Constrictibacter sp. MBR-5: one gene and its partner. The protein of the gene in region 1 interacts with the protein of each later gene in a pairwise test. Links are inferred from orthologs where the notes say so. Each region holds a gene or a part of one and is shown in the gene's direction. Other genes may lie near its edges.

What was found.
Region 2: the proteins of ndk (region 1) and ABIE65_RS10905 interact in binary tests that used the Escherichia coli proteins (3 or more experiments, as listed by UniProt). The link is inferred for Constrictibacter sp. MBR-5 from one-to-one orthologs.

Annotation. Positions count from the first base shown.
Region 1 is NZ_JBEPTK010000001.1:197,431-200,486, reverse strand. Bases 36-2,777 are described here. They hold ndk (nucleoside-diphosphate kinase), read left to right. Parts: upstream 36-1,066; coding sequence 1,067-1,489; downstream 1,490-2,777. Other genes in these bases: ABIE65_RS00950 (ATP-dependent DNA helicase), read left to right, coding at 1,931-2,777; ABIE65_RS00955 (aa3-type cytochrome c oxidase subunit IV), read right to left, coding at 1,550-1,675; ABIE65_RS00965 (DNA polymerase III subunit chi), read left to right, coding at 535-978; ABIE65_RS00970 (leucyl aminopeptidase), read left to right, coding at 36-504. Also shown: more of ABIE65_RS00970, read left to right, coding at 1-35; more of ABIE65_RS00950, read left to right, coding at 2,778-3,056. UniProt on the Escherichia coli protein: Major role in the synthesis of nucleoside triphosphates other than ATP. The ATP gamma phosphate is transferred to the NDP beta phosphate via a ping-pong mechanism, using a phosphorylated active-site intermediate.
Region 2 is NZ_JBEPTK010000004.1:180,095-183,341, forward strand. Bases 197-3,129 are described here. They hold ABIE65_RS10905 (5-formyltetrahydrofolate cyclo-ligase), read left to right. Parts: upstream 197-1,343; coding sequence 1,344-1,916; downstream 1,917-3,129. Other genes in these bases: ABIE65_RS10885 (hypothetical protein), read right to left, coding at 197-333; ABIE65_RS10890 (hypothetical protein), read left to right, coding at 529-771; ABIE65_RS10895 (cell division protein ZapA), read left to right, coding at 772-1,101; ABIE65_RS10910 (TIGR00282 family metallophosphoesterase), read left to right, coding at 1,913-2,743; ABIE65_RS10915 (uroporphyrinogen decarboxylase family protein), read right to left, coding at 2,780-3,129. Outside these bases: more of ABIE65_RS10885, read right to left, coding at 28-196; more of ABIE65_RS10915, read right to left, coding at 3,130-3,247. UniProt on the Escherichia coli protein: Involved in the removal of 5-formyltetrahydrofolate.

The DNA of each region.
Region 1 (3,056 bases):
GTGAAGTCGATGTCGGGCCAGACGATCGAAGTCATCAATACCGACGCCGAGGGCCGCCTGATTCTCGCCGACGTCCTCTGGTACACCCAGGACCGGTTCAAGCCGGAGGCGATGATCGACCTCGCCACCCTGACGGGCGCCATCATCGTCGCGCTCGGCCACAACAATGCCGGCCTGTTCGCCACTGACGACGCGCTGGCGGAGCGCCTGCTGGCGGCCGGCAAGGCCTCCGGCGAGACATTGTGGCGCATGCCGCTGGATGACGCCTACGACAAGCAGATCGAATCGGACATCGCCGACATGAAGAATATCGGCGGTCGCGACGGTGGCAGCGTCACTGCGGCGCAGTTCCTGAAGCGGTTCTGCAACGACGTGCCCTGGGCGCATCTGGACATCGCTGGCGTCGCGTGGGGCAGCAAGGCGAAGCCCACGTCGCCGAAGGGGGGTACCGGCTTCGGCGTGCGCCTGCTGGACCGCTTCGTCGCCGATCACTACGAGCAGTGAGCGCCCGCAGCACGGGGCCGGGGAGGGGCCGTGGAGATCGAGTTCCGCAACGTGGCCGGGCAGCGCTTCGAAACGGGCTTGGCGGCGTTCCTCGAGCCGGAACTCGCCGCCGGGCGGCGCGCCGTCGTGCTTTGCGGTACGCGTGAACGCCTGGAGGCGCTGAACCTCGGCCTCTGGACTTACGATCCCGCATCCTTTCTGCCGCACGGCAGCGAGGCCGACGGCCACGCCGAGCGGCAGCCGGTTTATCTGACGCTGGCGGAGGAGAACCCGAACGCGGCGTCGCTGCTGGTCATGATCGACGATGCCGAGGCGGCGGCGCCCGAAGCCTTCGAGAAATGCAGCATACTCTTCGACAGGAACGATCCGGCTGTGCGCGATGCGGCCCGCGCACGCTGGCGCAACTGCCTCGCGGCCGGGCATACTCCCGTCTACTGGGAGTTTTCGGCGCAAGGGTGGCGGAAGAACGGCTGAAGGGCCTACGCCGTCCAATGGAGTTGCCCGGCATCACGGGCGCGGCTATAACGCCGCGCCGTTGATCCCCTAGGGAGACAGGAGCCACATGGCTACCGAGCAGACACTTTCCATCATCAAGCCCGACGCCACGCGGCGCAACCTGACCGGAAAGATCAACGCCCGCTTCGAGGAAGCAGGGCTGCGGATCATCGCCCAGCGCCGGGTCAAGCTGACCCGCGAGCAGGCGGAGCGCTTCTACGAAGTCCACCGGGAGCGTCCGTTCTTCAAGGACCTCTGCGCGTTCATGACCTCCGGTCCGGTCGTCGTGCAGGCCCTGGAAGGCGAGAATGCGGTGCAGCGTCATCGCGACGTGATGGGCGCCACCAACCCGGCGAACGCCGCACCCGGCACCATCCGCAAGGATTTCGGCGAGAGCGTCGAGGCGAACTCGGTGCACGGTTCGGACTCGCTGGAGAACGCAAAGCGCGAGATCGGCTTCTTCTTCGCCGAGTGCGACATCGTCGGCTGAAACGCCGACCGGTCGACAGTGGAACGGCGGCCCTAGGCCGCCGTTTCGCGTTTCAGTGCATCAAGCGACCAAGAACCACATCAGCACCATCACCACTGCGATCGCGGCGATGGAGAGCTTCGTGAAGAGCACGAAACCTCCCCAAATGTCGCGATGACGGTCGATATCCGCTTTCGCCGGCTGCATGTCGCCTCTCTGTTCATTTCCGCGCCCCCGTCGGGACCTTGCCAATCGGATATGCGCGGCTGCGGCGGTCGTCAAGACGTCACGAGGTCCTCGGTCGCCTCTGCGGCCTTGCACGCCGCGGCGCACCTCAGCAAGTTGGACGTCCGGGCGTAGACCGATGACCCGAGGAGGCCGTACGCCCTGCTGCACGTCCCGCGCTCCCCCGTCCTGATCGCCACGTTCAGATCGGCTCTCTGGGTAACCCCTGACGGCGAGATGCTGGAACTCGCGCCGGCCGAGGCGGCCGCGCGCATCCAGTCCGAGATGCCGCTGGTCGCGCACGCCCCGGCCCTGGCGCGGCGGCTGGGGATCGCGCCTTTCCGCGGTCTCGACCTGCTGGAACTGTTCGCGTTCGTCAGAGCCGCGCGCTTCTGTCTGCCGACCCCGCGCGGCCTCGCTGCCGCCGTCGGCCTGCCGCCGCCCCGCAGTAAGGCGGCGGAAGTCGAGGCGCTGATCGGCGCGGCGCGTGTGCTCCTGCAGGAACAGGCGGCGCGCTCCGACGATCCGCATGCCCTGCCCGTCGCCTGGGGAATGGCCAGGGCCGGATGGCCGTGGGGACCGGCGCTGCTGAACGCCCTGGGCTTCAGCCCCGAAAACGGTAACGCGACAGAGGCGCCTCGGGTGCAGCGCGCCATGGCGGTGTGGGAGCGGCTTCAGGCCTGGCAGGAGGAGGCGCCGCTGCCTCCGCCCTCCAGCCACCCCGTCTCGTCGGCGGAGACGCGCCACCGGCTGTCGGACCTCCTCGGCACCGACGCCGAGCCGCGGCCGAGCCAGGCGGACTATGCGTCTGCCGCGGCCGGCGCCTTCCAGCCGCGCGAGCGCCGCGATGAGCCGCTGTTCGTAATCGCCGAGGCGGGCACCGGCGTCGGCAAGACGCTCGGCTATATCGCGCCGGCGAGCGTCTGGTCGGAAAAGAACGGCGCCCCCGTCTGGATCAGTACCTATACGCGCAATCTGCAGCATCAGGTCGACCGGGAACTGGAGCGGCTCTTCCCCGATGCCGAGGAGCGGCAGGGCAAGGTCGTCATCCGCAAGGGACGCGAGAACTATCTCTGCCTTCTGAACCTGGAGGATGCGACACGGGTGGTCGGCGCGCGGCCCGGCGACACCGTGGTCCTGGGGCTGATGGTCCGTTGGGCCGAGCGCACGCGCGACGGCGACATGGTCGGCGGCGACTTCCCCGCCTGGCTGCCGGACCTCCTCGGGGCAGCGCGCACCCGCGGTCTCGCCGACCAGCGCGGCGAGTGCATCTATGCCGCATGTCCGCACTATCAGAAGTGCTTCATCGAGCGGAATGTCCGCCGCGCCCGACGGGCGGAACTCGTCGTCGCCAACCACGCGC
Region 2 (3,247 bases), on another replicon or contig:
GCACGCGGATCCCGGAACGGGCGCGGATCAGTCGGCGCCTCGAGCGGCGATCTCCGCGACGCGGCGCTCGATCTCCGCGGGATCGAGATGGCCGCGCTCGACCAGGTTGGCGCGGAAGGCGAGCAGCCATCGGTCGTAGTAGGCGAGACCTTCATACAGTGCCGCCGGGAGGTCCTCCTGGGCACGACGGCTCGCGTCCGAGGTCATCCTCGGATCGTGCCGCTGCATCAGCGTCTTCATCGCATCGATGCGTTTCTCGCGCGCGCCGAGCGGATGCTCCTCGCGGTCCACGGTGCCGGCCTCCAGCCCGCCGAAGTCGCTGACCAAGCGCATGTTCCGTCCCCTCAGCCGTTCCATCCCATGACGAGCCCGGCCGACGCCGGGCCTCTGGCGCCCGCGGGAAGCGCAGGTTGACGCCCCGCAGCACCCTCCCGTATGGTGCGCGATCTTCACGTTTGTCCGCGTCGGCGGACCCGATCGAATCGAGAAGTGCAGAAAGACCGTACAGGCAGCCCGGGTGCGCGTGCAATGGGACGAGTCGATGCAGCCCGCGTGCGCGTCGAACGCGCCGTTGAGCGTATCGAACGGGCGGTGGCAGGTCGCCGTTCCGGAGACGATGCGCCCTCCCGGGACCGCGCCGACGACGAGCAGCTTCGCGCGACGCTGGAAGCCGTGCGTGCCGAGCATGCCGCACTTCAAGACACGACCCGTACCGTGAGGACGCGCCTCGACCGCACGATTAGGCGCATCGAGGAGATCCTGGAGAGCTGAATGGCCGAAGTCGCCGTCACGATCAACGGCCGCGTCTACCAGATGGCCTGCGACGACGGTCAGGAGGAACATCTCCTGGCCCTTTCGCACAAGGTGGGCAGCCGTGTCGAGGAACTGGCCAACAGCGTCGGCCAGGTCGGTGACGCTCGCCTCCTCGTCATGACGAGCCTCCTGATCGCCGACGAACTGTCCGATCTCCGTGCCGAGATCGACGAGTTGCGGGCGGAGGCGGAACGTCAGATCGGGGAGTTGGAAGACCGCCTGGCCAGCCGCCTGGAAGCGCTCGCCAGCCGCCTGGAAAACGTTGCCGACGACATCGAGGCCCATTAGATATCGTGTCGGAGCTGCGCGGCGCGTCAGGTCGACGATCCCGGGGCCGATATCGATTCTCTCGGGAGCTATCACTGCGCGGATTCAGGTCCGTGTATACGGCGCCCACCTCATTCGTGGGGTCCCAGAGGCATCGAAAACGACCAACGGCCGTCGCGGCTCCTTAGCTTTCTGAGCGCTTCCGGGCGCTTTCTCCCCCGGAGTCCGGCATTTCCGATCTACTGAAACAGGCCAAGGCACGGATGCGCGGCGAGGCGATCTCTCGCCGCCGGTCCGCCTACCAGTCGAGCGAAGACGCGCCGCGCCGCCTGCTCGAACTGTTCGGATCCAGCGTGCCTGTCCCGGCGGCGGCCGCGGTGTCGGGCTTCTGGCCGATGGGCGAGGAAATCGACATCCGGCCCCTGATGCTCGCCCTGCACCGCGAAGGGCATCCCATCGGGCTGCCCGCAACCGGACCCCGCGGCACCGTTCTGCGCTTCCGGCGCTGGGATCCGGCGACCACGCTCGTCAGCGGCGTCTTCGGCACCCGCGAACCGCCCGCCGACGCTCCGGAGATCGTCCCGCGGGTGCTGCTCGTCCCGCTGCTCGCCTTCGACGACGCCGGCTGCCGTCTCGGCTATGGTGGCGGCTACTACGACAGGACCCTCGCAGCGCTGCGCGCAGGCGGACCGGTGACCGCCGTCGGCGTCGCCTTCGCCGCGCAGCGGGTGGAAGCCGTCCCGCACGACATTCACGACCAGCCGCTCGACTGGATCGTCACCGAAGAGGCGGCGTTGCACGTCGCGCCCGAACCGCAGCGACGGAAACCGACATGAAGATCCTGTTCCTCGGCGACGTCGTCGGCCGTTCGGGCCGCGATGCGGTCTGCGCGCGCCTGCCGGTGATCCGCGAACGTCTCGGGATCGACTTTGCCATCGTCAACGGCGAGAACGCCGCGCACGGTTTCGGCCTGACCGAGGCGATCTGCCGACAGTTCTATGAGGCCGGCGCCGACGTCGTGACCACCGGCAACCACACCTGGGACCAGCGCGAGATCATCGCCTATATCGGGAGCGACCCGCGCCTGCTGCGGCCGATAAACTTTCCGGCCGGCACCCCAGGCCGCGGCCTGACCGTGATGCAGACCCGGGCAGGCCACAAGGTCGTCGTGGTCAACGTCATGACGCGCCTGTTCATGGACCCGCTCGACGACCCGTTCGCGGCGATGGAGAAGGCGCTTGGCCCCTACCCGCTCGGCGGGTCGGTGCAGGCGATCGTCGTCGACGTGCACGGCGAGGCGACCAGCGAGAAGATGTCGATGGGTCATTTCCTCGACGGCCGCACCTCGCTCGTCGTCGGCACGCACAGCCACATCCCGACAGCCGACGCGCACGTGCTGGTCGGCGGCACCGCCTACATGACCGACGCCGGCATGTGCGGCGACTATGATTCCGTCATCGGCATGAAGAAGGCGCCGGCCGTCGCGCGCTTCGTGCGCAAGATGCCGGGCGAACGGCTCACGCCGGCCGACGGCGAGGCGACGGTCTGCGGCGTCGTGGTGGAGACGGACGACCGCACCGGCCTCGCCACGTCGTGCGCCGCGCTTCGCCTCGGCGGCCGCTTGGCGCCGGCCTGGCCGGGCGAGGGCGACGCGCCGGCCTGATGACGCGCCGCCGTTCCAGTCCCCGATCGCGCGGGACTACAGCTCTGCCCGCACCAGGGACGCACCCTCAACCATCGCCTTCAGCTTCCCGAACGCGACGCTGCGCGGCAGGTATTTCATTCCGCAATCCGGTGCCACGACGATGCGCGCGGCGTCGGCATGTTTGAGCGCGCCGCGAATCCTGTCGGCCACCATCTCCGGCGTCTCGACCGTCTGGTCGCCGAGGTCGAGCACCCCGTAGAGTACCTTCTTGTTGGGAAGGCTGCGCAGGACCGACGGGTCCAGCCGCGGCTGAGCCGCCTCGATCGAGATCGCGTCGGCGCGGCACGCGTCGAGCTGCGGCAGGTAGGAATAGCCGGCCGGCTTGTCCTTCACCGAGTGGGCATAGCCGAAGCAGAGATGCACCACGGTCGGCCCCTCGATCCCCTCGAGCGCGGCGTCGATCGCGGCGACCCCGTACTTCTCGGCATCCTCGGGATTCGCCTGCATGTAGGGCTCGTCGAT